Regions from separate parts of the Kribbella sp. NPDC058693 genome, predicted to be linked through region 1. Evidence: riboswitches for the same ligand, from Rfam matches in the RefSeq annotation. Region 1 holds a riboswitch; each other region holds the start of a gene.
What was found. Region 1 has a riboswitch for thiamine pyrophosphate ahead of thiC (phosphomethylpyrimidine synthase ThiC). Riboswitches for the same ligand answer to the same signal wherever they lie in the genome.
Positions count from the first base shown of each region.

Region 2: another riboswitch for thiamine pyrophosphate. It lies ahead of ACFWUU_RS28995 (purine-cytosine permease family protein); the one in region 1 lies ahead of thiC (phosphomethylpyrimidine synthase ThiC).
Region 3: another riboswitch for thiamine pyrophosphate. It lies ahead of thiS (sulfur carrier protein ThiS); the one in region 1 lies ahead of thiC (phosphomethylpyrimidine synthase ThiC).

Region 1 is NZ_JBHXSQ010000004.1:1,293,081-1,303,095, forward strand. It holds gene ACFWUU_RS32615 (DUF47 domain-containing protein) at 1-70, shown strand, start outside; gene ACFWUU_RS32620 (anion permease) at 73-1,071, shown strand; gene ACFWUU_RS32625 (inorganic phosphate transporter) at 1,159-2,295, shown strand; gene ACFWUU_RS32630 (hypothetical protein) at 2,309-2,542, shown strand; gene ACFWUU_RS32635 (hypothetical protein) at 2,615-3,139, opposite strand; gene ACFWUU_RS32640 (lysophospholipid acyltransferase family protein) at 3,274-4,020, opposite strand; TPP riboswitch at 4,060-4,182, shown strand; gene thiC (phosphomethylpyrimidine synthase ThiC) at 4,174-5,697, shown strand; gene ACFWUU_RS32650 (transposase) at 5,782-6,381, shown strand; gene ACFWUU_RS32655 (hypothetical protein) at 6,378-6,932, shown strand; gene ACFWUU_RS32660 (RDD family protein) at 6,935-7,480, opposite strand; gene ACFWUU_RS32665 (RDD family protein) at 7,487-8,227, opposite strand; gene ACFWUU_RS32670 (DUF2752 domain-containing protein) at 8,309-8,749, shown strand; gene ACFWUU_RS32675 (hypothetical protein) at 8,789-9,403, opposite strand; gene ACFWUU_RS32680 (hypothetical protein) at 9,509-10,015, shown strand, end outside.
Region 2 is NZ_JBHXSQ010000004.1:559,922-569,936, forward strand. It holds gene ACFWUU_RS28965 (GTP pyrophosphokinase family protein) at 1-623, opposite strand, end outside; gene ACFWUU_RS28970 (ATP-binding protein) at 773-1,966, shown strand; gene ACFWUU_RS28975 (hypothetical protein) at 2,260-3,210, opposite strand; gene ACFWUU_RS28980 (DUF3152 domain-containing protein) at 3,360-4,208, shown strand; gene ACFWUU_RS28985 (hypothetical protein) at 4,241-5,083, shown strand; gene ACFWUU_RS28990 (alpha/beta fold hydrolase) at 5,080-5,742, shown strand; TPP riboswitch at 5,761-5,879, shown strand; gene ACFWUU_RS28995 (purine-cytosine permease family protein) at 5,875-7,203, shown strand; gene ACFWUU_RS29000 (class I SAM-dependent methyltransferase) at 7,230-7,913, shown strand; gene ACFWUU_RS29005 (methylated-DNA--[protein]-cysteine S-methyltransferase) at 8,004-8,570, opposite strand; gene ACFWUU_RS29010 (RNA polymerase sigma factor) at 8,563-9,057, opposite strand; gene ACFWUU_RS29015 (flavin reductase family protein) at 9,297-9,851, shown strand; gene ACFWUU_RS29020 (ABC transporter substrate-binding protein) at 9,844-10,015, shown strand, end outside.
Region 3 is NZ_JBHXSQ010000004.1:1,188,348-1,198,362, reverse strand. It holds gene ACFWUU_RS32085 (DUF5937 family protein) at 1-936, shown strand, start outside; gene ACFWUU_RS32080 (glycosyl hydrolase) at 1,039-3,597, shown strand; gene ACFWUU_RS32075 (LacI family DNA-binding transcriptional regulator) at 3,594-4,601, opposite strand; TPP riboswitch at 4,667-4,778, shown strand; gene thiS (sulfur carrier protein ThiS) at 4,771-4,974, shown strand; gene ACFWUU_RS32065 (thiazole synthase) at 4,976-5,749, shown strand; gene ACFWUU_RS32060 (DUF6807 family protein) at 5,724-7,586, opposite strand; gene ACFWUU_RS32055 (RidA family protein) at 7,731-8,033, shown strand; gene ACFWUU_RS32050 (serine hydrolase) at 8,030-8,902, opposite strand; gene ACFWUU_RS32045 (LysR family transcriptional regulator) at 8,899-9,774, opposite strand; gene ACFWUU_RS32040 (MBL fold metallo-hydrolase) at 9,890-10,015, shown strand, end outside.

The DNA of each region.
Region 1 (10,015 bases):
GGAGGCCGCGATCGATGCGTTCGAGCACGTCGCCAACACGGTCGAGCAGATCGCCGTCAAGGAGGGCTGAGCGTGGAGCTCGCGCTCGTCATCGCCGTAGTCCTCATCGCGCTCGTCTTCGACTACACCAACGGTTTCCACGATGCCGCCAACGCGATCGCTACCTCGGTGTCCACCCGGGCGCTCACTCCGCGGGTGGCGCTGGCGATGGCGGCGGCCTTCAACTTCCTCGGTGCGCTGGCCGGCACCGAGGTCGCCGAGACCGTTGGCAAGGGCATCATCAGCACGCCGTCCGGGACCCACGGCCTGGTGATCGTGATCGCGGCCCTGATCGGCGCCATCACCTGGAACCTGATCACCTGGTACTTCGGCCTGCCGAGCTCCTCGACCCACGCACTGATCGGCGGCCTCGTCGGCGCCGGCCTCGCCTCGGCGAGCACCGTCCTGTGGTCGGGGATCATCGACAAGGTCGTCATCCCGATGGTGCTGTCACCCGCGGTCGGCTTCCTCGGCGCGTTCCTGCTGATGGTCGCGATCCTCTGGCTGTTCCGGCGCAGCAATCCCGGCAAGACCACACGCGGTTTCCGGATGGCGCAGTCGCTGTCGGCCGCCGCGATGGCGCTCGGCCACGGACTCCAGGACGCGCAGAAGACGATGGGCGTGATCTTCCTGGCGCTGGTCACCACCGGGCACGCACAGCAGAGCGACGGCATCCCGCTGTGGGTCAAGATCTCGGCCGCGACGGCAATCTCGCTCGGCACGTACTCCGGCGGCTGGCGGATCATGCGGACGCTCGGTCGCCGGATCATCCACCTGGACCCGGCCCGCGGGTTCGCGTCGGAGGCAGTCGCCGCGACCGTGCTGTACGTGATGGCGATCGGCCTCCACGCCCCCGTCTCCACCACGCACACGATCACCTCCGCGGTGATGGGCGCCGGCGCGACCAAGCGGCTGTCCGCGGTGCGCTGGGGTGTCGCCAAGAGCATCGCGATCGCGTGGGTCCTGACCATCCCGGCCGCCGGGATCGTCGCAGCACTCATCTACGAACTGGCACATCTGATCTTGGAGTAAATTCCCTGGTTCCATTCATTTCAAATTCACTCACCGGGCCTACGGTCGATCGACGTTACTGATCGTCCGCCTAGGGAAGTGATCGGGATGGATCTGTCGTTCCTTGTCGTCGTGGTGATCATCACCGCATTGGTGTTCGACTTCACCAACGGGTTCCACGACACCGCCAATGCGATGGCGACGTCGATCGCCACCGGCGCACTGAAACCGAAGGTCGCGGTGGCTGTGTCCGCCGTGCTGAACCTCGTCGGCGCGTTCATCTCCACCGAGGTCGCCAAGACGATCTCGAGCGGGATCGTCGACGACGCCAAAGTGACCGTGCCGGTGATCTTCGGCGGCCTGGTCGGCGCCGTGCTGTGGAACTTGATGACCTGGTACGTCGGCCTGCCGAGCTCGTCGTCGCACGCGCTGTTCGGCGGCCTGATCGGCGCCACCTGGATCGCCTCCGGGAGCAGCGCCGTGCACTTCACCACCGTCGTGCAGAAGATCATCATCCCGGCGGTCGCCGCGCCGATCGTGGCCGGCGTCGTCGCGCTGCTCGGCACGTTCCTGGCCTACAAGATCACCCACCGGGCCGAGAAGAAGACGGTCACCGAAGGGTTCCGGGTCGGTCAGATCGCGTCCGCCTCGATGGTGTCGCTGGCCCACGGCACCGGTGACGCGCAGAAGACGATGGGTGTGATCACGCTGGTGCTGATCACCTCGGGCACCCTGGCCTCGGGCTCTGCGCCGCCGGTCTGGGTCATCCTGTCCTCCGGACTCGCGATCGCCGCCGGCACCTATCTGGGCGGCTGGCGGATCATCCGGACGATGGGCAAGGGCCTGACCGAGATCGAGTCGCCGCAGGGCTTCTCCGCCGAGACCAGCTCGACCGCGGTCCTGCTGGCTTCGTCCCACCTGGGCTTCCCGCTGTCGACCACGCAGGTCTGCTCGGGCAGCATCCTCGGCGCCGGTCTCGGCAAGCGGCTGGCCGAGGTGCGCTGGACGGTGGCCGGCCGGATGGCCGTCGCCTGGGTGCTCACGCTGCCCGCCGCCGCGATCGTCGGCGCGCTGGCCGGGCGGGTGGCCGACTCCGGCAACATCGGCGTGCTGATCATCGCGATCCTCGCGGTCGCGGCCGGTGTCGCCATCTACGCGGCCTCCCGGCGCAAGCCGGTCACGTCGAAGAACGTGAACGACTACCCGACCTCCACCCCGGCCGCCAGCTCGGCCGCGGCGGCCTGAGAGGAGTACGGCGATGCACATCGACTGGAGTTCACTCGGTCAGGTGGCACTGGCCAGCCTGATCTTCGGGGTCGGCCTGGCGGTCCTGTTCGCGTTCGGGGTCAGCGCGATGTCGCGGCGCGCGGTCGCGATCGACGCGAAGCGGCAGCCGTCCGTCGTGGACACCGGCGTCGCGGCACTCTGCTTCGCGGGCTGCCTGGCCGCGGTGCTGTACGGGCTGTACCTGATCATCCCGCAGTTCCACTGAGTCTCTTGAGTCTCTGAGAGGTACGACGGGCGGTCTGGCGGCTGCCCGTCGTACGTCTTCTCAGGGTGCGGCTCAGCGGTTCCAGCGCCGGACCGACTTCGCCACGTCCTTGGCGCGGATCGAGCCGAGGTTGTACTCCCACGCGGCCAACAGGCGGTCGCCCAGTACCTCCGCGTCGAGGTATGTCCGCGGCCGTACGGCGACCGCCCACGTCGCAGCGGCGGCGTGGCCCTGCTGGTGCAGCAGGTGGTCCACCGTCGCCTCGATGCGGCCCACCTGCTCGTCACGCAGGCCGTCACAGGCCCACTCCTGCAGGATCTTCGGGTCGTCGGCCGTCATCCTGGCCAGGTAGGTCAGCGGCCCGCGCCAGAAGCCTCTGCTGCCGATGCTGTCCAGCGTCTCCAGCGGGAACCAGCCGTTCGGGTTCCGCCGGCCGTTCACCGCGGACTCGATCTCGCGGGCGCGCTCCGGATTCAGCCCGCGGGTCGCCCAGTCGACGAAGAACGCTCCGGCGTCCGGGATGTGCTCGGCCACATGCGGCGCCGGAGTCATCGCGCCCGGGTCGAACAGATGCAGCTCTTCCGGTGAATCGAACAAAACCTTCCCCGCCCGCTCGTGTCGCAGGCCACCGACACCGGCCCGCCGCACAGGGACCCCCCAGGTTCCTGCTCAGTCAACGAAAGCCTTCGTACCCTCGTTCCGCCCCGAGGGTCAAGGTCCTGTCCGCCGTCTTAACGACGTTTGGAGGCCCGGCGGGCGAGCTCTTCCTGGTCGAGTCGTTCGGCCTCGGCCGGGGTCGGCGCGCTGCCGCCGTAGGCCGCGGGCAGCCACCAGGCGCCGGCGGGCTGCTCGGGGTACGCGCGGATGGTCTCGTCGAGCATCCCGGCCATCGTGGATCGCAGGTGTGCGGTCGCCTCGGCCGCGTCGTCGTCGCGCGTCACCGTGATCGGTTCGCCGACGGTGATCGAGATCGGGCGGTGCCGGGAGAAGTCCCGCGGATGGTCCTTGGTGAACATCCGCTGCGTGCCCCACAGGATCATCGGGATCACCGGTACGCCGGCCTCCGCCGCCATCCGGACCGTGCCGGACTTGAACTCCTTGAGCTCGAACGAGCGGCTGATCGTCGCCTCCGGGAACACGCCGACCACCTCGCCCGCGGCCAGGTACTCCAGCGCCTTCTGGTACGACGCCGCGCCCGCGTCCCGGTCGACCGGGATGTGGTGCATGCCGCGCATCAACGGACCGGAGTACCGGTTGCGGAACAGCACCTCCTTGGCCATGAACCGGACCAGCCGCTTGCTCGGCAGAGCGCCGTACCCGCCGAGGATGAAGTCGACGTAGCTGATGTGGTTCAGGGCGATCAGCGCACCGCCGGTCCGGGGCACGTTCTCCGTGCCGGTCAGGCGGAGCTTCAGGTCCAGCACCTTGAACGAGGTCCGGGCGAAGGCGATGACGGGCGGGTACACGAGGTCGCGCATACCTGGACGCTACAGGCTTCGTCTAGGGTGGTCGTGACAACTTGAGATCGCGGGAGCTCGCACCGTAGCGGGCTGAGAGGGCGGCTGGGTTCTGATCCCGGCGCCGCCGACCGCCGAACCTGTCCGGGTAATTCCGGCGTAGGGAGCACCAGCATGGTGAATGTCAGCACGATCCGTCCGACGGTGACGACGGGTCCGATCTCCGGCTCGGAGAAGATCTATCGCGGCGAGCTCGGCGTACCGGCTCGTCGCGTGCATCTGACGAACGGGGAGCATTTCGACCTGTACGACACATCCGGTCCTTACACCGACGCGTCGGCGCAGATCGACGTACAGGCAGGCCTTCCCGCGTTGCGGCGGGAGTGGATCGCGGAGCGCCCGGGACTGACCCAGCTCGGGCATGCGCGAGCCGGGACGATCACCGGCGAGATGAGGTACGTCGCCGTCCGGGAGGGCGTCGATCCGGAGTTCGTCCGGGCCGAGGTGGCGCGCGGGCGGGCAGTGATACCGGCGAGCCGGCGGCATCCGGAGAGCGAGCCGATGATCATCGGCAAGAAGTTCCTGGTGAAGGTGAACGCGAACATCGGCAACTCCGCCGTCACCAGCTCGGTCGAGGAAGAGGTCGAGAAGCTCGTCTGGGCGACCCGGTGGGGCGCGGACACGGTGATGGATCTGTCCACCGGGAAGAACATCCACGAGACGCGGGAATGGATCCTGCGGAATTCGCCGGTGCCGATCGGGACGGTGCCGCTGTACCAGGCGCTCGAGAAGGTGAACGGCGATCCGGCCGCGCTGTCGTGGGAGGTGTACCGCGACACGGTGATCGAGCAGTGCGAGCAGGGCGTGGACTACATGACCGTGCACGCCGGCGTACTGCGGCGGTACGTGCCGCTGACCGCGCGACGCATCACCGGGATCGTGTCGCGCGGCGGGTCGATCATGGCGGCGTGGTGCCTCGCGCATCACCAGGAATCGTTCCTGTACACGCATTTCGCGGAGCTGTGCTCGATCCTGCGGGAGTACGACGTGACGTTCTCGCTCGGCGACGGGCTGCGGCCCGGGTGCATCGCGGACGCGAACGACGAGGCGCAGTTCGCGGAACTGCGAACGCTGGGTGAGCTGACCAGGATCGCCTGGGAGCACGACGTACAGGTGATGATCGAGGGCCCGGGACATGTGCCGATGCACAAGATCGCCGAGAACGTGCGGCTCGAGGAGGAGCTGTGCGGCGAGGCGCCGTTCTACACATTGGGGCCGTTGGCAACTGATGTGGCGCCGGCGTACGACCACATCACCTCGGCGATCGGCGCCGCGCAGATCGGCTGGTTGGGTACGGCGATGCTCTGCTACGTCACGCCAAAGGAGCATCTCGGGCTGCCGGATCGCGATGACGTGAAGACGGGTGTGATCACGTACAAGATTGCTGCTCACGCCGCGGATCTGGCCAAGGGACACCCGGGCGCGCAGGACTGGGACGACACGTTGTCCAAGGCAAGGTTCGAGTTCCGCTGGGAGGATCAGTTCAACCTGTCGCTGGATCCGGACACGGCCCGGTCCTTCCACGACGAGACGTTGCCGGCCGAGCCTGCCAAGACCGCCCACTTCTGCTCGATGTGCGGCCCGAAGTTCTGCTCGATGCGGATCACCGCCGACATTCGGGCCGAATACGGGGAGTAATCGGCTGAAGCGATTCAGGTTTTGTCCTTCACTCTACGTGAATAAGACTGTAGCCTTAAGCCGTTCAGAAGGAGGTGCAGGGCGATGGTCTTCGTTCTCACGGTAGATCAGCGGGGCAGCCGAAGCACGAGCGATCTCGTACCCGAGCTGCTGAACTCCCTGAACCGCCGCCCGCGCCGGTCCGGACTGCTGCGGAGGTTCGAGCGGACCGCCGGCGACGAGGTACAGGGCGTGTTCTCGGAGGCCCGGTCGACGGTCGACGTGATCGTAGAGCTGCTCCGCGCCGACTCCTGGTACGTCGGGCTCGGCATCGGCGAGGTGACCCAGCCGCTGCCCCGCAGTACCAGAGCAGGCAGCGGTGAGGCGTTCGTGTTCGCCCGTGAGGCGGTGACGAAGGCCAAGTCGAGCCCCCACCATGTGAATGTGGTGGGGGCCGACTCGCGGGTCGCGGAGCAGGTGGAGACGGTGCTGTGGCTGATGGCGTCCGTACTGCGGCGCCGGAGCGAGCGTGGCTGGGCAGTGGCGGACCTGTTGGCCGAAGGACTCACCAGGCGGGAGATCGGCGTGAAACTCGGTATCAGCCAGTCGGCGGTGACGCAACGTGCGCAGGCGGCGGGATTCGCCGAGGAACAGCGCGGACGGGTGCTGGCCGCGGACCTGCTCGGTGCTGGAGTCGCTGCGTGACGGCGCTGGTCCTGTCGTTGACGGCCGCCGGGCTGATCCTTGCTGTGCTCGCATGGGTGCCCAGGTCCGGTTCCAACCTCGAGATCGTGATCAGCGGCGTCATGCTCGCCTGTCTCGCTGCTGTCGGCGTACTGCTGCTGTCAGGGCACGGAGTGGCCGGCTGGGCCGAGCGCTGGTGGAACGTGCTGCTCCTGCTCGCCGGAGGGCTGGCAGTGACCGGCGGCGGCCCGCTGACGACGTCTGTGCTCGCCCTGGTCGACCGGAACAACACCAGAGCCCAGTCGACCCAGAAAGCCGGTGAGGTACTGCGTGGCGGCGCGCTGATCGGAGCCCTCGAGCGGACCGCGATCTACGCGTCCCTGGTAGCCGGCTGGCCGGAAGGCATCGCAGTAGTACTGGCGATCAAGGGCCTTGCCCGGTACCCGGAGCTCCGCAGCCCCGACCAGCCGGCCTCAGTGACTCCGCAGGCCGTCGCCGAACGGTTCATCATCGGCACTTTCACCAGCGTGCTGTGGGCAGTTACCTGCGCCGGTCTCCTGCGTTCGCACTGACGTCAGCTCTTGATCACGATGTCGCTGACGACCTTGTCGTGCCAGGTCTGCTTCTTGTCGTCCCACAGCGGCCAGAGGACGTTGAGGAAGCAGAGCTGATTGAAGATCTGGGCGCAGACCTCGCGGCCGAGATTCTTGCCCATGCCGATCAGCTGACCGGTGTGTGCGTCCACGATCCGCAGGCCGGTCACCTTCTTGCCGAACGACTGGCCGGTGCGGCCCTGCTGGATGATGCGGTTCCACACCCAGATACCGAAGGCGACCAGGAAACCGGCGATCATCGCGATCCCGCCGCCGGTGCCCAACTCGTCCTGGTCGCCGTCGATGACCAGTGCGGCGAGCACCCCGGCGATCGACGGAATGGCCATGATCAGCGAGTCGACCAGTGACGCGCCGACCCGTATCGGCCAGTCCGCCAGCCGGCCGGGTGGCGCATAGCCGTACCCGCCGCCCGGAAAGCCTTGCCCGTAAGGGTTGTAGCCCTGTACCGGGTACTGACCAGGCGGTGGATACTGACCGTCGTACGGCCCTGTGGGAGGGGTGCTCACGACAGGTCAGAGCTTGATGACGTAGGTGTTGTTGATCTTGTCGGCGAACGTCTGCCGCTTCTCGTCCCACAGCGGCCACAGGTAGCCGATGTAGCAGGCCAGGCCGTCGAGGATGTGCGTGAGCTGGCGGAGGAACGTCTTGCCGGCGCCGATCGGCTGGCCGGTGTCGGCGCCGACGAGCTTCAGCCCGAGCACCTGCTTGCCGACGGTCTGACCGGTGCTGCCCTGGCGGATCAGGATGTTCCAGATCGCGAGTCCGACGCCGGCCAGGTAGAAGATCAGGCCGATGATCGCCAGCACCGAGCTGTTGGTGTTGCCCGCGATCGCGGAGCCGATACCGGACGGCACACCGACGATCAGCGCATCGACGAACCAGGCGCCGACCCGGTTCGGCCAGGCGGCCAGGTTGCCGGGGATCCCGCCGAAGCCCGGCTGGCCGTAGGGCTGACCGTACGCCTGACCAGGCTGGCCGTAGGGACCCGGCTGGCCGTACTGGCCGGGCTGCTGCGGATACCCCGGCTGCTGGCCGTACTGACCAGGCTGCTGGGGATAACCCGGCTGCTGCCCGTAGCCAGGCTGGCCGCCGTACCCCGGCTGCTGCCCGTACTGGCCCGGCTGCTGCCCCGGCTGACCAGGTTGACCGTACTGGCCGGGTTGGCCGTACTGACCCGGTTGCTGTGGGTCTTGCGGGCCGTAACCCGGCGGTGGCGTCGGATTGCTCACGACGATCCCTTCTACTGAAGACATGTGAGGAGTGAGTTGCAGGCTACGGGTCAGACGGCTCAGACCTGTCGACGGATCCCACCGGTTGAGAGTTACCGTTAGGGGGTGAGCGTCTCGCAGAGCGTCGTACTCCGGCCGGCCGGTCCGGTCCAGCCGTTGGACCGCCGGGTCTGGGGCCTGTCCGCGGTCGGTGTCGGCGGGTTCGCGCTGGCCGGGCTGTACCAGCTGTCCGGCGGCCGGATCGGCGTGCCTTGCATCTTGCACGCCACCACCGGTCTGAACTGCCCGCTCTGCGGGTCGACCCGGATGGCGGCCGCCTTGCTCCGCGGCGATCTGGACGCCGCCTGGCACTTCAACCCCGTGATCCTGGTGCTCGGCCCGCTCGTCGGCGTTGCCGTCGGCTACCAAGTGCTTGCCTGGGGCCTCGAATCGCTACGGCTGGTGCGCCTGCCCAGGCTGTCGATGAGCCCGCGCGTTGCGGACTGGCTGATCAAGGGCGTCATCGCCCTGCTGGTCGTGTACGGCGTCGCCCGCAACCTGAACTGACGCCGTCGCGGGGCCACGCCGGCCCCGCGACGAGCAGGATCAGTTGGACGCGAGTCCGATGATGTAGAACAGCAGTCCCAGGCCGGTCAGGGCGGCGCCGCCGATCCACGCGACCTTTGCCAGCGTGTCGGAACGGCCCTGCTCGCGGAACTTGCCCTGGGCAATCAGCCCCAGCACGATCGAGGCCGGCGTACAGATCACCAGGCAGACGATGCCGATGATCGCCAGCGTCTGCGGGGTGTTGTTCTGCGGTACGGCGCCGCCGCCGTACCCATAGCCGGACTGGCCGTACGCGCCGTATTGGCCGGGCTGCTGACCGTACGCACCCGGCTGCTGCTGGCCGTAACCGCCTTGCTGGCCGTAGCCCTGCTGCTGACCGTACTGACCCGGCTGCTGCTGGCCATACTGCCCAGGCTGGCCCTGCTGCCCGTACTGCCCAGGCTGCCCAGGGTACTGCTGCTGGCCGTATCCCGGCTGCTGCTGGCCGTACTGCCCAGGCTGCTGACCGTACTGGCCCGGCTGCTCAGGCTGGCTCTGGCCGTACGGATTCGGCTGGCCGTACTGGCTCGGCTGTTCACCCGGGGTCTCGGGAGTGTCCTGCGGCCGGTTCTGGTCGTTCTGGTCGTCGCCGGGAGGTGGCGTCGGAGTGCTCACCGCGGTTCCCTTCTGAGAACGTCGAGGAATCCCCAGAGGCTATCTTTTCCACAGGTTCGCGGTCACGTCCCCACACCGGTCCGTGGACCCCTTAGGGTCTCGTCTGTGACTGAGACCCCTCGTGAACCCGCGCCCGGTCAGGGCCCTGGCGGCGATCCCGACCGCCATCTCCCGGTGCAGTACCCGACGCCGCCCACTTTCGAGGCCGCCCCCCAAGCCCAGCCCGGTCCGTACGGGATGCAGCCGGGCGCGTTCCCACCGCCCGTCGGCGGTCAGTACCAGCAGCAGCCCCAGCCGCCGCTGGTGGCCCTGCCTGCCGGTCCGGTGCTGGTGACGATCGGCGACATCTCGGTGGAACAGCAGCGGATCGTCACGCCCGCCGGCGTACTGCCCACGCACGGGACGAACTGGTCGGCGATGGACATGTCGCGGACCGAGGAGAAGATCCCCGGCTGGGCGATCGTGCTCGCGATCATCTTCGCGCTGGCCTGCCTGCTCGGCCTGCTTTTCCTGCTCTGCAAGGAGCGCCGGACCACCGGCTTCGTCCAGATCACCGTGCAGAACGGCAACCGCACCCACAACACCCACGTCGGTGTGAGCTCGCCGCAACAG
Region 2 (10,015 bases), 730 kb from region 1:
ATCTCGGTGAACTCGTTGTCGGCCAGCTCCATCAACGCTGCGGCGAGCAGGAACCGCCGGTCGAACTCCGGCTTGCGGGCCGGCGGGATGTCCAGCTTGTACCGGATGTCGTGCTCGAACTCGGCCCACGCGTGCTGGACCGCCGTACGGACCTGGATCTCCATCACGAGGTTCTTCAGTACGGCGTACTCCGGCAGCTCGCGCCGGTGCGCGTTCAACCGGACCAGGTAGTGCTTGCTCGCGTACCCGAACACGCCCTGCGCCCGGGTGTGCGCGCCCATGTCGGTGTGCTCGACGATCTCGAACTCTTCCTCGATCACCTCACACACCCGGTCCACGGCCTCGACCAGGAACGTGATCACCCGCGCCGCCACCAGGTCGGTGATCTGGTTCAGCGGGTCGTCGTACTTCGGTCGGCCGGGGTCGTCCGGATGCGATTTCGCCGCCTTCGCGAGGAACGACTCCGGGTCCTTGGCGCGGGCGGTCGCGGTCAGGTAGTTGATGCCCTCTTCTTCACCGATCAGCTCGTTGATGAGCGCCTCGAGCTTGCGCGCGCCACCGACGTACTGCTGGTGCACCCGCTCGTACAACGTCCCCGCCTGGCGAGCCCACTCCAGCTGCATGCCGGAACGATAGTGCTCTTCGGCTCGCTCGTGGTGTCTATCGTTTTCTAGTCATTTCGCTAGAAAGCTGTAGAGATCGGTCGCGACACGCTCTGGTCCTTGATTGGTCAATCTACGGAAAACGCTAGACGGGCTCATAGAGTGAAAGCATGGATCCGATCCGGAATCCCTATGCGCCCGGCGCCGGTCAGCGGCCGCCTGAGCTGGCCGGACGCGACATCGAGGTGCGGCAGTTCGAGGTGGTCCTCGAGCGGGTCGCGGCAGGCAGGCCGGAGCGGAGCCTGGTGCTCAGCGGACTCCGGGGTGTTGGCAAGACGGTGCTGCTCAACACGTTGCGGTCGCAGGCGATCAAGCGTGCCTGGGGTACCGGGAAGATCGAGGCGCGGCCGGAGCAGAGCATCCGGTTGCCGATCGCGCAGGCGCTGCATACCGCGATGCGGGAGCTGGGGCATCGGCATCGCGACGATGAGCGGGTCGACCAGTTCAGCGCAGTACTGAAGGCTTTTGCGTTGCGGACGGGGGCGGAGGACCGGAAAGGGATCCGGTGGCATCCGCCGGTGGATGTGGCGGCGGCGAAGGGGCGGGCCGACTCCGGTGATCTGGAGATGGACCTGATCGAGCTGTTCACCGACGCTGCTGATCTGGCTGGTGACCTGTCTGTTGGGGTCGGGCTGTTCATCGACGAGATGCAGGACATCAGTCCGGACGACCTGTCTGCGCTGTGCGCGGCTTGTCATGAGATCTCGCAGCAGAGTGCGCCGTTGGTTGTCGTGGGTGCCGGGCTGCCGCATCTGCCGGCCGTGCTGTCGGCCAGCAAGTCGTACTCCGAGCGGTTGTTCCGGTATGTGCGCGTTGATCGGTTGGCGCGTGATGCGTGCGACCGGGCGCTGATGGTGCCGGCGGAGAGCGAAGGCGTGCAGTACGACGAAGAGGCGCTCGACGAGCTGTATGCGCAGACGGATGGCTATCCGTACTTCGTGCAGGCGTTCGCGCACTCGACCTGGGACCACGCGCCCACGTCTCCCATCACCATCAAGGACGTCGCCGTCGCGGCTCCCGAGGCTTCTGCTGAGTTGACAGTCGGCTTCTTCGGCTCCCGCTACGAACGGGCTACTCCCGCCGAGCGCGAGTACATGCGAGCCATGGCTGAGCTGGGCATCGGCGTCGACGACGGCTCCGTCCCCACCGCCGAGGTAGCCAGCACCCTCAACCGCAAACCCCAGTCCCTCTCCCCAGCCCGAGACGGCCTCATCAAAAAAGGCCTCGTCTTCTCCGCCGAACGCGGCACGGTCGCCTTCACCGTCCCCCACTTCGGAAAGTTCCTCCGCACCCGCACAGCTTGACTGCAGGCGGTCAGCCCCCGCGCGCTCCGCGGCCGCCTCTCGTCGCTCCGCTCCTCGGCGCGGCCACTACGCACGCTGCCCACCCACCCCCCGGCTTATCGCCGGTGCATCCTTTCCGGCTATCGCCGGGTTCTGCGGCTGCCGCCGCCCTAACCGGCTGCCGCCGGACGCGGCGGGCTGCCGCCCGTGTGCGCGCTGCCGCGCGGTCGACTACCTAGGCCGGCGTCTACCCGTCCGCGGCTGGTGATCGCGCGCAACCGGCTCGAGCACGGGCCATCCCCGAGCAGCGCAGCTCAATCCGACATGGTCGGGGAGGTGGACGCCGGGGCATCGGAGTACGCCTCGGCGATCTCGAAGCAGAACGTCATCAACTGTGGAACCCGGTCGGGCTCGAGCCATCCGGGCGCGGTCCGTGCCTGTTGCTCCGAACCGTTGAAGCCGAACAGGGCGTCGGCACGTCGGCGGAATTCCACAGTCGTCAAAGGCTCGACGGCGATGCCGCTGTTCCATCCCGCGTACGACAGGAACGGGACGAACACTCGGCCGTCGGTGTAGAGCGTCACCACCGTGCGAAGACCGCGCTTCGACGGTCCGCGTGCTTCCAGCACCAAGTGGTTCGGACCGAGTCGCCGCTTGTGGCCGGCGGCATCCCATTCCTTCACGACCTCGGTGACGGTCTCCCGGATCTCCGGTGTGTCGCAGGCCGTCAAGAACTCGGTCAGAGACGTCAGGTTGGTCTTCGTCTCAGTCTCGATGACAGCCATCACGAATTCGTTGGGTTCAACCACCGTGGTGAAGAGCGGCGCCCATGGGCTCTCGCCGATCCGCACCGCCTTGACCTCGACCAGCCAAACGCTGATGCCTCGCTCGCTGTCCTTGGCGGCGAGGTCGTTCAGGTACTCGGCCAGCGCGCGGAACTCGTCGCGGTGCTGCTCCGCGATCACCACCAGCCCACGTGCTCGCCGCGCGACGGCGTACGCCAGGCCTCGGGTCAGATGATCGTGATCCGCTCTGCCGTACTGGTTCTCGATCACGAACTCTGTGCCGTCCTCGACCTGAGCGACGATGTCGATGCGACGTCCGCCCGTTGTCTTAACTTCCGATTGCCCTGCGGCTGCCAGGTCTACACCGATCGCGCTCCCGAGTTGGTCCAGACGTTCCACCAGCAGCGGCGTGAAGTCCGTCGCCTCTCCTCGCCAGGCTTCGGTCAGTCGGCCGAAGACCAGCGTCCCCATGCTCGTCATCTGCACTCTCTAGCACCGGACTGCTGTCCAGTCATCACCGAGTGGGCCGCAGTTGCCAGCTGGCCGGCGGAAGTTTTCTGCCCACCTCACCAGGGCTTAACGAAACTGCTCTTTCGTGGCGTGGTGGGGAGTCGGTAGGGTCGAGTGTCATGACCACCCGGCGGAGCGGCCAGCGTGCGGGCGCGCGTGGGCGGCATAGTCGGCGGAAGTCTTATAAGGGGCAGTGGTTGACTGTCACCGCGCTTGCGGTGCTCGGGACTGTGGTGGTTGCGCATCCGGATGTGGCGCATCGGGCCAGTCTTGCGGCCGAGGCGGTTGCGGGGGCTGAGGAACCGGTGAGTGTGGCGCCGGTGGTGGAGACGCCTAGCGTGACGCCTAAGCCGGTGGCTACGCCGACGCAGAAGTTCACCACTCCGTTGCGGCCGGCACCGACTCTGACGCGGAAGCCGAAGAACGCCAAGCCGAACGTGCTGGTGTCGACCGGGAAGCTTGCGGTCGTGCCTGGGTTCAACAAGGCGAGTGGGGTGCGCGACAAGCTCACGTACCGCGTGGAGATCGAGCAAGGGCTGTCGATCAACGGAGCCGCGGTCGCCGCGGCTATTCACAAGACGCTGACGGATCCGCGCGGCTGGCAGGCGCTGCATCCGGTGAGCTTCGAGCGGACCGACAAGGTGGACGCCGACCTCCGGATCATCCTCGCGACGCCGACGCTGACCGACAAGCTGTGTCTGCCGCTCGATACCGGTGGTGAGGTGTCCTGCCGGGTCGAGGACCGGGTGGTACTGAACGCGAAGCGCTGGATGTACGGGATCCCGGCGTACAACGGGAACGTCGACCTCTACCGCAGCTATCTGGTCAACCATGAGGTCGGTCACGCGCTCGGGCACGGGCACTCGACCTGCACCAAGCCGAAGACCCCCGCGCCGGTGATGATGCAGCAGACCAAGGGCCTGGCCGGCTGTCTGCCCAACGCCTGGCCGACCATCAAGGCAACCTGAGAAACTAGGTACGACGGGAGGGAGCAGAGCGAATGTCGTCACAGGACTTCCCGACGTACGGCCGGGGCGAGCAGCCCGAGCAGCAGCAGGAGCCGCAACAGCAACCGGACCACCACTACGCCCCGCCCACGCCGTACGGCGGTGGCACGTACGGCACCGGCCGCGGCACCCCGCCGGCCGAAGGCCCGTACGCGCCGCCCCAGCCCTACGGCACCCCACCCGGTCAGTACGGCGTCCCGCCGCACCCGCAGCCCGGTCCGCAGCACGCCCAGCCGCCCAGCTACCGCCCCGGCATGCCGTACGGCGCTCCGTCGGCTCCCGAGCCACACGACCTCCCGGCGTACGGCCGAGACCAACAGGTCGCCCCACGCGACCCACGTGCTGCCCGGGTCGTCGGCCTGGCCACCGTGATCGCCGGCTTCTACGGCCTGCTCGTCATCTCCGTCCAGCGCGTCTCGCTGCGCGACATCTCGCAGGCGCCGGGCTCACCGCTCAACCATCCGCTCCGCACCGATGTGATCGACGCGATCGGCCAGCTGCTGCTCGTGGTCATCGGCGCGGCCGCACTGTTCATGTGGATCCGCGACGTGCTCGCGCGTCGCAAGGCCGGTCGCCAACCCGAGCCGGCCGAGCTGGTCGGGCTCGGCCTGGTCGCGATCTCCGCCGTACCGATTCTGGTCTGGCTGATCATGGTCCTGTCCACCGGCCTCGGCTCCATCGACGGCTCGGTCGACCGGCTGCCCACGGCGTACGGCTGGGGTGGCGCCGGTCTGCTGATCCTCGCGGCCGGCCTGTTCCTCGGGTACCGCGAACTGAAGCCCGACGTACCGAACCCGGTCGTCAAGGGTCCACCGGTCAAGGCCCCCTGGGAGTGAGCGCACCTGTCGTCCTGGTGCCCGGCCTGGGCCTCGGCCCCGAGTCGTACACCCAGACCGTGGAACACCTCATCACGCCGTACCACGTGGTCACTCTCCCCGGGTACGGCGAACCCGCCGGCGCCCGCGAGGACCTGCACCCGCGCGCACTGGCGGTCGCCCTCGCCGAGAAGATCCGCGAGCGGTCCGTCATCGTCGGCCACTCGGCCAGTTGCCAGATCGTCGTCGAAACAGCAGTCCGGTTCGCCGACCTCGCCCACGCCGTCGTACTGGTCGCACCGGCAGGCGACGGCCGTATGACGAGCTGGGTCGACCGGACCGTGCGCTGGCTCGGATCCGCCGTACCGGATTCGCCCAAGCTGATCCGGACCGTCACTCCGCAGTACGCGCGGACCACGCTGCCGACGATCGCCCGCGCCGTCGAGGCATCCCGGCACCACGACCTGGCCGAGGTGATCTCGCAGGTCAAGGCGCCGGTGTTCATCGTCCGCGGCAAGCACGACCTGCTCTCGACGGCGGAGTGGGTCCAGCGCCTCGCCGAGCTCAGCCACGGTGAGGCCCGGACCTTCGACACCGGCGCGCATATGCCGGTCGTCACCAACGGCCCGGAGCTCGCCGCTCTCATAGAACGAGCGGCCGCCCTCCCCGAAACTAGCTGACGAGTTAGACTCAGCAGCACAAACCTATGCGGGAGCTCGCACCGAACACGCGCGGGCTGAGAGGGCGACAGCTTGGGTCGCCGACCGCCTGAACCTGACCGGGTAATGCCGGCGTAGGGATTGGGGTCACTCATGACCGATACCGCTGTTCGTCCTGCCAGCAGCACCGAGGCGCCGCTCGTTCTCACCACCGATGCGCCGCGGACGCTCGGCTTCTTCGACCAGTTCACGCTGTGGGGCAACTTCGGCATCTCACTGTTCGGTCCGGTGACCGGTGCGCTCGTTGCGGCGTACACGGGTTCGCTGTGGCAGGGCTTGCTGGCAGTTGTCGTCGGCTGCGGGATGGGGGCGCTCGTGCTGGGCGGCGCGGCTGTGTTCGGCTCGCACACCGGTGCGCCGGCGATGGCGAGTCTGCGTGGGCTGTTCGGCCGGCGCGGCTCGATCGCGCCGACCGTGCTGAACATCGCGCAGAACGTCGGCTGGGCGACGATGGAGATCATCGTGATCTCACAGGCCGCGGTCGCGGTGACGAGTGAACGCTGGCGCTGGCTGTTCGTCGTACTGGCCGGGATCATCGCGACGACGATGGCGGTCCGGCCGCTGGGCAGTGTGCGGATCCTGCGGAAGTTCATGGTGTGGCTGGTGCTGATCGCGTCGGTCTACCTGTTCGTGCAGGTGCTCAGCAAGCCGGTGCACGCGTTGCCGCAGGACAGCGTGTTCGGCTTCTGGCCGGCCGTCGACCTCGCCGCCGCGGGTGTCGTGTCGTTCGCGCCGCTCGCCGCCGATTACACGCGGCACTCGCGCACGAACAAGGCTGCATTCGGTGGCTCTGCACTCGGCTACGGCCTGGCAGCGATCGGGTACTACGCCCTCGGCGTCGTCGCGGTGGCAACCTTGCAGACCAACAGCGACGACGTGATCACCGCACTGGTCACACTGCCGGCCGGCGCGATCGCACTGTTCGTACTGCTGGTGGACGAGGTCGACGAGGCGTACGCGAACGTCTACTCGACCACGATGGCCGCGCACAACCTGATCGGCCACATCGACCGCCGGTGGATCTCGGTCGCGATCGGCGTGCTCGCCACCGGGCTCGCGCTATTGGTTGACCTAGGCAACTACACGCAGTTCCTGTATCTGATCGGCTCGGTCTTCATCCCGTTGTTCGCGGTCGCGATCGCCGACTTCTTCGTGGTCAGCAAGATGAAGTGGGACGTTTCGGGTACGGCGAAGTTCCGCTGGCAGCCGACGCTCGCGTGGCTGATCGGATTCGTCGCGTACCAGTTGGTGAACCCGGGCACTGTGGCCGGCTGGTCGCCGTTCTGGACCGACGTACAGCAGGCGCTCTTCAACAACCACCCGGTCCCGACGTGGCTCGGTGCGACGTACACGTCGATCGTCGTCTCCATGGTTGCAGCGGTAGCGCTAGGTAGTCTCAAGCCCCGGGCGCTGGACAACTGACCCGGAGTAACCGGAATACTTGCGGCATGCTGAATTCCGCACTGCGCAGCCGGGCCGAGTACGCGGAGCTCGGGGCCGACGGGTTGGCCGCTCGTACGACGCCTGAGCGGGACGCGCTGATCGTCAAGGCCGTCGAGGAGCTGCTGGACGGCAAGGAGTCGGTGCTCGACCTGTGCTGCGGGTACGGGCGGGTCGCGCTGCCGCTGCGCAAGGCCGGGAAGGTCGTCCGCGGGCTGGACATCTCGCCGAACCTGATCGAGGCCGGAAAGGCGAAGGCGGCCGAGGAGGAGCTCGCGATCGACTGGGCGATCGGCTCGATGACCGACCTGCCCTACAAGTGGGACTCGTTCGACGCGGTGATCTGCCTGTGGACGGCGTTCCACGAACTCTTCGCCGAGGACGAGCAGATCTCGACGATCTGCGAGATCTCCCGGGTGCTGAAGCCGGGCGGGATCGCGATCATCGAGGGCCCCGCTTGGGGACCGGCGACCGCGGCCGAGATCGCGAACGGGATGCGGCAAGGCCCTGAGCACCGGATCGTCACGACCGAGTTCAGCGACAACCGCAGCGGCGTGCACTTCATCCACGACGAGATCAGCTACGGGCGTCTCTGCGCGGCCGCCGGAATCGACGACTACAAGGTCTACAAACGCGACTGGGGCGGCCGTCGCCGACTGATCCTCGAGATCCACCAGCCGACAACTTCCTGACACGTCAGGAGGAGCAGATCCCCACTCCACATTGGGGATCTGCTCCTTGTTTTGCCGAGTCTAAAACCATTCCGGGGAATTCCGGAAAACTCAGCTTTTTGCTTCGAGATTCAGCAAGAATCGTTTTGCGTCGAGCCCGCCGGCGTATCCGGTGAGGGCTCCGTTCGCGCCGACGACCCGGTGGCACGGCAGCACGACGCAGACCGGGTTCGCGCCCAGCGCCGTACCGACCGCACGCGCCGCCTTGGGCTTGTCGATGTCGGCGGCAACAGTTCCGTACGTCGTCGTCGCGCCGTACGACGTGTGCGTCGGCAGGTCCGTGAGGACGAGCCGCTGGAACGGCGTTGCCAGCGCGAGGTCCACCTCGAGGTCGAAGGTATGACGAGTGCCGGCGAGGTACTCGTCGAGCTGTCGCCGTACGTCGTCCAGCGGGCGGGCCTGCCGGAGTACGCGCGGGGACACGGCCCGGGCGAGGCGGGTGGTCATGGTCTCCTCGTCGCCGAACGAGCTGGCGACAACGCGGCCGTGCGCGATCGCGAGCAGCATCGTCCCGATCGGGGTGTCGTGCAGCGTGTAGGCCACGTCGGCGTCGGGAAGGACAGGTGGTTTCAGGTCGGGCATGGCGAGCCGGGTCAGCCGGCTCTCGAGATCAGTCATTGTCTACTCCGAGTTTGCTGCGCAGGGTCGCGAGCGCGTCGCTGACGAGCCGGCGCGATGCGGCGGGCGTGGTGTCCAGAGCGGCGGCCACGCCGTGGTGGTCCAGGTCGCCGACGTACTTGAGCGTGATCGCGAAGCGTTGCCGCTCCGGGAGCTCGTTGACCGCCCGCCAGAGGTCGGGGTCCGGCCAGGCGGCGGCGTCCGGGCCCTCGACTGCCACCGGTGGCGCCTCGTCCAGCGGGCGCTGCGGTTTCCGCGCCCGGTGTACGTCGGTCGCGCACCGGGCCGTGATGGTGAGGAGCCAGCTGCGCAGGTTCTTCGCCGACGTCAGTGCCGGGTACGCGGCGTACGCCTTCTCCCAGGCGCGTTGTGCCGCGTCGTCGCCGTCCACCGGCCCGGCCATCGCCCGCGCCAGCCTGGCCACGTCCCGCCAGTGCGCGTCGATCAGCGCCTGGAACGGCGGCAGCTCGACCTTCTCCCGAGTCATCACGACAGTAGAACGCACGGCGCTCGCCCGATGTGAGGGTGGCCGGTCCAGATCACGAGATTGTCTAGTTAGCCGATAGACAATGATGCGAAGATAGCTGACATGACGACGACACTCCTCACCCGCCGTCGCGTCATCGATCTGCTGCGGACGGCGAGCGCCACCTGTCGGTGACCGCGCTTCCCCTGTCTCATCTCTGGCGAACTCTCGCCGCTCACCTTCCTTCCCAAGGGAGAGACATGTCTGTTCCCGCCTTGCATCGTCCTGCCCTCTCCGTCGTACCCGACTGTTCTGAAGAGCGGGTGGTGGACGCCGACGTCTACCGCTCCGTCTTCCGTCGCCACGCCGCCGGTGTCGTGGTGATCACCGCTGACGCCGGTCACGGGCCGGCCGGCTTCACCGCAACCTCGCTGGTCTCCGTCAGCCTGCTGCCACCGCTCGTCTCGTTCGCGATCGCCACCAGCGCATCCAGTTGGCCGACCGTCAGTACGGCGAACAGCCTGGTGATCAACTTCCTGTCCGCCGACCAGCACGCGATCGCGGGCCGGTTCGCGACCAGCGGGATCGACCGGTTCGCCGAGCCGACCCGTTGGTCCCGGCTGGCCTCCGGCGAGCCCGTACTCGACGAGGCCCCGAGCTACCTGCGCGCGCAGGTCGAGCACCGATTCGCGGTCGGCGACCACTACCTGGTCGTCGCCCGCCTTGCCACCCACACCGAACGACGTGAGCACGAGCCGTTGCTGTACCACGACGGCCGCTACGCCACCGCCACCCCGAAAGCACATCATGCCTAGAACCCGCCTGTACGCCGTACTGTCCGCCGCGCTCGCCACCGTCGCCCTCGCGGCCGGTTGCGGCGCCGACAAGGCCGGCGGTGATGCCGCCGGGAAGCTCTCGCTCGACGCGCCGCTGCCGACCACCGTCCCGGACGGCGCCAAGATCGTCGTCGGTGACCCGG
Region 3 (10,015 bases), 100 kb from region 1:
TACGAGCTGACTTCGCGTGATCTGGCGGAGGTGCGGTTTGCGGTGTCGCCGGTCGCGGAGATGGTGTTGTCGTTGCGCGCGCTCCGGGAGCCGGGGAGGTTCCCGCTCCAGCTGGGCTGGGTACGCGCTGTCCAGCCCAAAGTGACGGAGCTCGACTGGGACGTACTGCGGTGGCTCGTCAACGACACCATGGGCAGCCCGGACTTCCTCACCCCGCGACCGACCTCGCCTCTCACCCAGCTCGCCGACGAGCTCGAGATCATCGCCGCCGTCGACCGCGAAACGTACGAGCGCCAACTCGTCGCGGTGAACGGCGAACTCCCGCCAGACCTCACCCTCGAGAAAGTCATCGACGCACTCCGCCAGTACTGGGACGCCATGATGGCGCCGTACTGGGACCGGATGCGCACCCTCCTCTCGGCCGACATCAGCTACCGCGGCCACGTCCTCACCCAGCACGGCACCGGCGCCATGCTCAACGGCCTGGCGCCGGCGATCTCGTACGCCGACGGACTCCTCAAGGTCGACCGCGTAGCCGCCATCAGCCGGACCGAAGCCATCGACGGCCGCGGACTCGTACTCCAGCCGAGCCTCTTCGGCCCACATGCCGTGATCCCGTTCGACCCCGGAGCCGAGCCGATCCTGGGCTACCCACCCCGCGGCCAGGCCAACCTGTGGTCCGTCGTCGAGCCGCCGTCGCAGCAGGACCTTGCCCAACTCATAGGTACGCCGCGCGCCCACATCCTCGAACTACTGACGCATCCCCGCACCACGACAGACCTGGCCGGAGAGCTGAAGGCGACACCGTCGGCCGTGAGCCAGCACCTCCAGCTGCTCCGCCGTACCGGCCTGGTCGAGCCGCAACGCACCGGCAAGCAGGTCTTGTACCGGCCGACCGAGCTGGCCGCCCTACTGACTGGCGCCGAGCTCAGCTGACCTGTTGACACCAAGATCACCCACAGCGATAGTACAAATCGATTTGCATAACGTCGTGGCAGCCGACGTCTCACCTACACCGCCCTGATTCAAGGAGTCGGCATGAGACGTAGTCTTGCCATCGTTCTCGGAGTTCTCCTCCTCTGCTTCGGCACCATCGCCCCAGCCCATGCGGCGACCCTCGCCCTCACTCCCCTCACCCTCGGCAACGTGTTCACCGACGGCCAGCAGGTGAAGGTCGGCCTCAGCACCGACGCGTCATCCGTCACCTGGTCCGCAGCCGACGTCAACGGCACTGTCGTCGCCACCGGCAGCCAAGCCGCCGCGAGCACGCTGCAGATCTCGGTCACCACCCGCGGCTGGTACAAGCTGACCGTCCAAGCAGGCACTCTCAGCGCCCAGACAACCTTCGCAATCCTCAGCCCACTCAGTACGGCGTCAGTCGCAGGCCTCACTACCAACCACGTCGGCGATTTCGAGAACACCGCGGAAGGCTGGACCTTCTACCCAGGCAGCGAATTCCCCGGCGCAACCGGGAGCTTCGCGCTCGACACCACCGACAACCACTCCGGTACCAGCTCCGGCAAACTGGCCGGGAACTTCAGCGCCGGCGGCGCGTACGTCAGCGTCAACCGCACCCTCCCGTCGGTCAACGCATCCAGCGTCAGCTTCTGGGCCAAGTCCCCCAACCTGACCTTCCTCACGTTCCGCATCACCGACTCCACCGGCCAGGTCCACCAGCAGCGCCTAACGTTGTCTGGGGCAACTGATTGGCAGCCGCTGAGCGTCACCCGGTTCGACGGCGGCAAGCAGTACGTCCACTTCGGCGGCGCGAACGACGGCGTCTGGCATGGTCCTGCCAAGGGGCTCGAGATCGTCCTCGACAAGGGCGCGATCACCGGTGCGACGAGCAGCAGTGTCAGCCTCGACGACTTCACCCTCAACGCCCTCTCGACCAAACCGACGACACCGCTCGGCGACTACGAGAGCGCGGCCGAAGGTTGGTCGTTCTACCCAGGCAGCGAGTTCGTCGGCGCCACCGGCAGCCTCACCTACGACACGACGAGCCTGCAGGCCGGCGCGCAGTCCGCGAAGCTCTCTGGTGACTTCACGGGCGGCGGCAACTACGTCGCGATCCAGCGCACCCTCGTTCCGATCAACCTGACCGCGCTCAGCCTCTGGGTGAAGACCAGCCAGTTGTCAGCCATCGGACTCCGGCTGACCGACGCGACCGGCCAGGTCCACCAGCAACGCCTCACGCTGTCCGGCTCGACGGCCTGGCAGCAGCTCAATGTCACCACCTTCAACGGCGGCACCAGCTACCTGCACTTCGGCGGCGCCGACGACGGCATCTGGCACGGCCCCGCCAAGGCGATCATGCTGACGCTGGACAAGAGCCTGATCATCGGCGGCGGTACGACGGCCTCCGTCAACGTCGACGCGGTCGCAGCGACGACGCCAACGACGTACAACGGAGTCGGCACGCATTTTGCCGGTTCCTGGGCGCCGGATGCGATCCCGCTGGTAAGCCAGGCTGGTGCGCGGACGGCGAGAGATGAGGCGTACTGGCCCGCCGCCGAGACCACCGCCGGCACCTACGCGTTCCCGGCCAAGGTCACGACGTACCTGCAGTCCTTCCAGTCCAACGGTCTCGACCCGCTGATGGTCGCGGACTACGGGAACTGCCTCTACGACTGCCCTGACCAGCTGTTCAACGCGCCGTACACCGACGCCGGCCGGACCGCGTTCGCCAACTACGCCAACGCGCTGGCGAACCAGTACCCGCAGGTCCACAACCTCGCGGTATGGAACGAGTGGGACGTCAATGCCGCAGGCCCGGCCAACAAGACGCCCGACAGCTACCTCGCGCTGCTCAAGGCGACGTACACGAAGGTGAAGGCGACCCATCCCGATCTCACCATCGTCGGCGGCGGCGACACCGACGTGACGCAGCAGGCCTGGTTCCAGACGTTCTGCCAGCTCGGCGGGCTGAAGTACCTCGACGTGGTGTCGATCCACCCGTACAACTTCCTGCACGCACCGGAGACCCTTGGTACCGCGATCGATCAGGTGCGGGCGACGATCCGGCAGTACAACGGCGGCGTGGACAAGCCGATCTGGATCACCGAGGCCGGCTGGTACACCGGCGCCGGCAGCGCCGTACCCGTCGACGAGCCCACGCAGGCGATGTACATGGCGCGCGAGATGCTCAACGTCCCCGGGCACGACGTCGACCGGTTCTACATGTACGACTTCAAGAACGACGGCATCGACCCGGCCGCGGCCGAGAACAACTTCGGGCTCGTGCACAACGAGGCCGACGCGCTCGGCAAGTACACGCCCAAACCGTCGTACGTCGCCTACGCAACCGCTGCCCGTCAGCTGCGCGGCGCCACGTTCCTCGGTAAGGAGAACCCGGGCAACGGCTTGATCGATCAGGTGTACGCGGCGAACGACGGTACGCCGTTCCGCGCGATCTGGGCCGCATCCGGATCCAACACGACGGTGACGGTCAACGCGACCGGCCCCGTCCAGGTCACCAGCCTCTACGGCCTGACCAGCACGATGACACCTAACGCAAGCGGCCAGATCACGGTCACAGTCGGCGTGTGGCCGACGTACATCTCGGGCTCGACCGTCACCTCGGTGACAGCCCCCTAAGCGGACTCCCGCGGTACGACGGAAGGCGCGAACAGAATGCGCTGCGGCAGGCTGGCGGTGGTGGCCGTCTCCGCCAGCCTGCCCAGCAGAACCCGCCCCACCGCGCGACCCTGCTCGCGCGGATCCCCCGCGATCGTCGTCAACGACGGCGAGATCAGCGCGGCGGCCTCGATGTCGTCGAAACCCATCACCGCAAGGTCATCTGGCACGCGAAGGCCGCGAGCCCGGGCAACATCCAGCGCGCCGATCGCGACCATGTCGTTCGTGCACAGCACCGCTCGAGGCGGTTTGCGCAGCTCAAGCAGCTTCTCCATCCCGGCCGCACCACCGGCGCGCGAGAACTCCTCCCGGACAACCAGCTGACTGTTGAACCGCAACCCGGCCGAGGTCAGCGCACGCCGATAACCCTTCACCCGATCAGCAGGCGGCCCGTCCCCCGAAGCACCAGTGATGAACGCGATCCGGTGATAGCCCCGACCGATCAGGTACCGCGTCGCGATCTCCCCCGCCGCGAGATCGTCCGAGGTCAGTACGTCGATCCCCGCCGAGGCCCGCCGCCCGCCCATCAGCGCCACCGGGATCCCGGCCTCGACCGCGGCCGCGACATCGCTCGACTTGCTGTAGTAGCCGGCGAACACGATCGCGTCGACGCTGCGAGTCACCATCCGCGCGACCAGATCCTTCTCGGCCGCAGGCGAGCCGTCCGTGTTCCCGATCAGCACCTGGTACCCGGGCTCGCTGACCACGTCGAGCAGACCGCGCGCGACCGACGGGTAGAACGGGTTGGTGATATCCGGCACGATCAGCGCGATCGTCAGCGTCCGCTGCATCCGCAGGCTGCGCGCGAGCTGGTTCGGCTCCCAACCGAGCTCGTCCATCACCGACCGCACCCGCGCCCGCGTCACCTCCGACACATGCCGCCGTCCCGACAACACGTGCGAAACCGTCGTCGGACTCACGCCGGCCCGGGCAGCCACGTCCGAGATCCCGACCCGCTTGGCCAAGGCCTCCCCCTCCCAGGGCGCTTTTGGTCACGATATCCGCCCTCACGCGGGAGAGCGCTATAGTCGAGAACGTCCGCGGGAGCTCGCCGGGAGTGGGCTGAGAGGGTGACTACGCCGTCACCGACCGCTGAACCTGAATCGGGTAATTCCGGCGTAGGGAGGAAGCGCGATGGAATCCGTCTGGGTGAACGGTACGGCGATCGACGTACCGGCCGGCAAGTCCGTGGCCGAGCTGATCACGGAGTACTCCGATCGCACCACCGGGATCGCGGTCGCGGTGAACCAGAACGTGCTGACCAAGGCCGAGTGGGCGCAGACCGCGTTGCGGAGCGGCGACCGGGTCGAGATCGTCAGCGCGACGCAGGGAGGCTGACATGGATGATCCACTGGAGCTCGGCGGGCGGACGTACACGTCCCGGCTCATCATGGGGACCGGCGGTTCGGCCAACCTGGAAGTGATGGAGGAGGCATTGATTGCCTCCGGCACCCAACTGACCACGGTCGCGATGCGCCGCCTGGGCACGGGGCACGAGGGCTCGGTGCTCGACGTACTCAAGAAGCACAACATCGAGGTACTGCCGAACACGGCCGGCTGCCACACCGCTGCCGAGGCCGTGCTGACCGCGAAGCTGGCGCGGGAGGCGTTGGAGACCGACCTGATCAAGGTCGAGGTCGTCGCCGACGATCACCTGCTGCTGCCCGACCCGTTCGAGCTGCTCGATGCCGTGGAAGCCCTGGTGGCGGACGGTTTCACCGTGCTGCCGTACACGAACGACGACCCGATCCTCGCCCGCCGGCTCGAGCAGGCCGGCTGCGCCGCCGTCATGCCGTTGGCCGCACCAATCGGTTCGGCGCTCGGCATCCGCAATCCGCACAACATCGCGCTGATCGCGGAAGCGGCCAACGTGCCGGTGATCGTCGATGCCGGGATCGGTACGGCGAGCGACGCCGCGCTGGCGATGGAGCTCGGCTGCGACGCGGTCATGCTCGCGACCCCGGTCACCCGCGCGGAGAAGCCTGCCCTGATGGCCGCCGCGATGCGCGACGCCGTTTCCGCCGGACGCGCCGCACGCCTCGCGGGCAGGGTGCCGCGCCGCTGGCAGTCCGCGTTGGCGTCGTCGCCTACAACTGGCTTGCCAATGTCTTAGCCTCGGCCAGATCCACGCGACGATCCAGCAGGAGCGCGCTGAGCGACAACGTCAGCTCCTGATTGGGCTGTAACGTCAGCGGGTCGTCCCACGAGAGCGCGGGGCACGCGCCGACGTACGCGTCGACGCGGAGGAACCACGGGCGGACGTCGGCCGGCTGGACCAGCAGCAACGTGACGTCACCTTGGACGAATCCCAGCCACGGGCTCGTCGAGCGGAAGGCGGCATCGAGACCTTCGCCATCAGCTGAAAGGACCGTCGTTTCGACCAGGGGTAGCCGCCAGAAGATCCCGCCGTACGCGGCGCCTTCTCGGCCGACGGTGGCTGGGCTTTCGATCTGTACCGGGCCGTAGCGCGCGGTGAGGACGCTCTCCCAGTCGAGTCGCCACCCGCCGGCAGCGAGTTCGCCGACCAGACGACGACGCTCGACCAGCTGCGGTCGGCCTTGTTCGTCGTACCAGGTGATGTCGTCGATCAGCTCGGGCCCGTCGGCCGTGACGCCGCGGCTGCGTTGCTGACCGTGGTTCGTCAGCAGGGTCGGTCCTTGATCGCGGACGTACGTCCGGCCACCCCAGTGCGAGGTGCCGTTGACGACCGGCACGGCGAGCGAGACGCCGTAATGATGCCGATGATCGACCGGGCTCACCTCGGTCAACGAGTGCCCACCGAGCGTGCGGACCGGGTGCAGATACGGCCGAGGCGCATGTACTTGCGGCATCCGCCGCCCGAACTCGTACCGCGCCAGCATCCCCGAATCGCTCCCGAGCGCGAAGATGTCGCCCTGCCGCCGCCAGCCGACCAGATCAGCGGACGTACCACTCCGCGACACCGGCGCCTGCGGCACCAGCCCCGTGCTCGCCCGCACCGCCAACCGCAGCTCCGGTACGTCGTCCGCGTCGCCGTTCGGCGCAGCGATCGACGCGTGCAACCGCCGCCAGGCCAACTCCCCGAGATCCTTCTGCGGCACGCGAACCGTGGTCAGCGACGGTACGGCGAACCGCGCCAGCCCGATGTCGTCCATCCCGGTCACGGAAAGATCAGTCGGTACGGCGACCCCGACCTCATTGAGCCGGGCCAGCAACCCGAAGGCGACCAGATCGTTGAAGGCGACGACCGCCGTCACGTGCGACTCGAGCACCCGCTCGACCGCGGCGTACCCGTCCTCGATCGACCGCCCGCACTCGAACCGAACGAGTTCCAACCCAGGGATCTCCCGCTCGGCGACCTCGAGCGCCCGCAGCCGGAGCGTGTTGGACGCACTCGCCGCCGGCCCGGACAGGAACGCGAGCCGACGATGCCCCAGCCCGACGAGATGATCGACGACGATCCGTACGGCGCGGCCGTAGTCGACCACCACCGACGACACCTCTTCCGGCCCTTGCCGGTTGACGAGGATGACCGGCTGCACCTGCGGCAACAGCTCGAGCAGCCGCTCCTCATCCATCCGCGGCGAGACCATGATCAGCGCATCGCACCGCCGCCGCGCCTCGATCGCGATCGCCGCCTCGGCGCTCGGATCCTCATCGGTCTCGGCGACCAGCACCCGGTACCCGGCCGCCGCGGAAGCGTTCGTGATGCCGCGCAAGATCTGCTGGAACAGCGGGTTACCGAGATCCGGCACCACCAGCGCGACCATGTTCGTCCGGCCGAGCGACAGGCTGCGGGCGAGGTCGCTGGGCCGGTAGTTCAGCCGCTCCGCGGCCGCGCGCACCCGGGCGACGATCTCGGGTGCGACACTGAGACGCCCGTTCATCACCCGGGACACGGTCGCCCGCGACACCTCCGCCAGGCGCGCGACGTCGGCGATCGTGATCGAGTCCTTCGGTGTCCGGCCCACCCTCGTATCCTCTCCCGACGGAAACCGGTTTCTCAACCCTTGCCGGGGTATATCTGGTGCATGAGCAACCTGGAGTATCCGCGTGCAGTTGGAGTTGCCCCGGGCAACGGTTACAGCCATGTCGTGACCGGTCACGGGCAGTGAGTGGCGATCTCCGGACAGGTCGCGCTGGACCCGGACGGGAAGCTCGTCGGCGTCGGCGACCCGGGAGCCCAGGCAGAGCAGGTGTTCGCGAACCTGGAGCACTGCCTGGCGGCCGCCGGCGCGACCTTCGAGCACATCGCGAAGATGACGATCTTCGTCACCGACATGGCCAACATGCCTGCGATCCGCGCGGTCCGCGACCGCTACATCCCAGGCACCAAACCAGCCGCCTCGGCCGTCCAGGTGGCAGCTCTCTTCCACCCCGACGTCCTGCTCGAGATCGAGGCCTTCGCCATCGTCTAGCGCAGTAGGTCGACGGCCACGCGTGCGGCCTCGCCGATCGCGGCGTCCACGCGTGGCTGGCGGATGTCGCCGCGCGCGGCAAGCGTGAAGACCGCGAGCGCGTACGCCGTACCACCGGGCAGCGTGACCACGCCGACCTCGTGCCGCAACGCCCCGAACGTCCCGGTCTTCCCCGCGACACGCACGCCGTCGTGCGGGAAGCCGGACGCCAGCCGATGCAGGAACACCTGCCGATGCATCGTCGCCTTCACGAACTCGGTCTGCTCCGGCGACAACAGCTCCCCCGCCCACAACCGCCGCAGCAGCAACGTGAGGTCGCGGGCGCTGCTCGCCGACGCGTTTGCAGCCTCGTAAACCCCGGCCGGATCGGTCCGATCGTTGTCCGCGAGTACGGCGAGTGCCGCATCCGGATCGTTCGTTCTGGTACGCCGTTGCAGGTCGAGCAGGTTGCCCGCGGTACCGCGGCGTACCCGGGTCCGGTGCAGACCGAATGACTCCAGCAGCTCGGCCAGCCGGCGCAGGCCGACGACGTCCAGCAGCGCATCCGCCGACGCGTTGTCGGAGAGCGTCATCATCGACAGCGCCAGGTCTCGCAGCGACGCGGTGACCGGATCCGCGAAGGTCGACAACCCGGTCGGTCCGCCCGTCTTCGTCGAGGGATCGAGCGTGAGCTGCTCCCGCGGGTCGATCTCGCCGAGATCCACGAGCCGGCAGAACCCGGCCAGCAGCGGCAGCTTGTACACCGAGGCCAGCGGCACGATCCCGTCCGCGTCAACCTCGACCGTCGACTCGGGCTCGTCCAGCGCGACCGCATGCAACCAGCCGCGTACGCCGGCATCCTCGAAGACCGCGCGGATACGGGCGTTCACGACGCCACCAGCGCTTCGGTCAGTTGTGCCATCACGTCGTTCGGCCGGAGGAACGGCGTACGCGTCCTCGACCACACGAGCCGGAGCCGCAACGGCAGCGGATCGTCGGCGAGCCGATGGCGCGTCACGCCGGGCGCGGTCAACGCGGGATCGGCGGTCACCACGATCGCCTGGCCCGCGGCAGCCATCGCCAAACCGGCTCGCTCATCGGTAACGACGACGGTCCCGCCCGTGGGTCGATGCAAGGCGAGCGTGTCCAGGAACAGATCGCGGGCCGCCGGTGCCTCGGTGCGCGGCCGGACGGCGACCGGCAGGCCTTTGAGCTGCCGCAACCCGACGACCTCCCCGTCCACCACTCCGGCCGGTGCGAGCGCCCAGGTCGGAAGCAGCGAGACCGGACCGGCTTCCAATCCGTCCAGCACGACGGGATGCAGTACGGCGGCCAAGGTCAGGCGGCCCGTATTCACCTGGTTGATCAGCGAGCTGGTCGAGGCGGTGACGACTGTGACCCGACTGCCCGGGATCACCGCGCCGGAGGCGGCGGCGACAGCGGCACCGGCCGAGGGCGGGACCTCGGGCGCCAGACCGAGCCGGATCTCCGGGCCCTCCGGATCGCGGGAGACCGCGGCCTGGTGCAGCTCCTCGATCGAGGTCAGCGCGCGGCGCGCGTACGGCAGCAGCGCGACCCCGGCGGGCGTGAGCTCGACCCCGCCCGCACCACGTTCGAACAGCTTGGCGCCGACGAGGGCCTCGAGGCGGCGCAACCCCTGGGACAGCGGCGGCTGGGTGATGCCGACGACTCGGGCCGCGTCGCCGAAGTGCTGCTCCTCGGCGAGCGCGATGAAAATCTGCAGGTGTCTTTCAGTGAGCATGACGTGACTGACCTGCGGTGATATCTCCAGACAATCGGCCCATGCTCAAGAGCATATTCGACAGCCCGTGTCAGCCCGCCTTGACTGAAGCTCCAGCACGACGAGAGGAGACAGCGTGAAGGTGAGTCGGAGAGGGATGTTGACGGGCGCGGCCGCGGTCGGAGCGGCGGCGGTCGGGGCGGCCGGCGTGGTCGGGCTCGAAGGCCGGAGCGAGGCGGTGACGACCCCAACGGCACAGCCG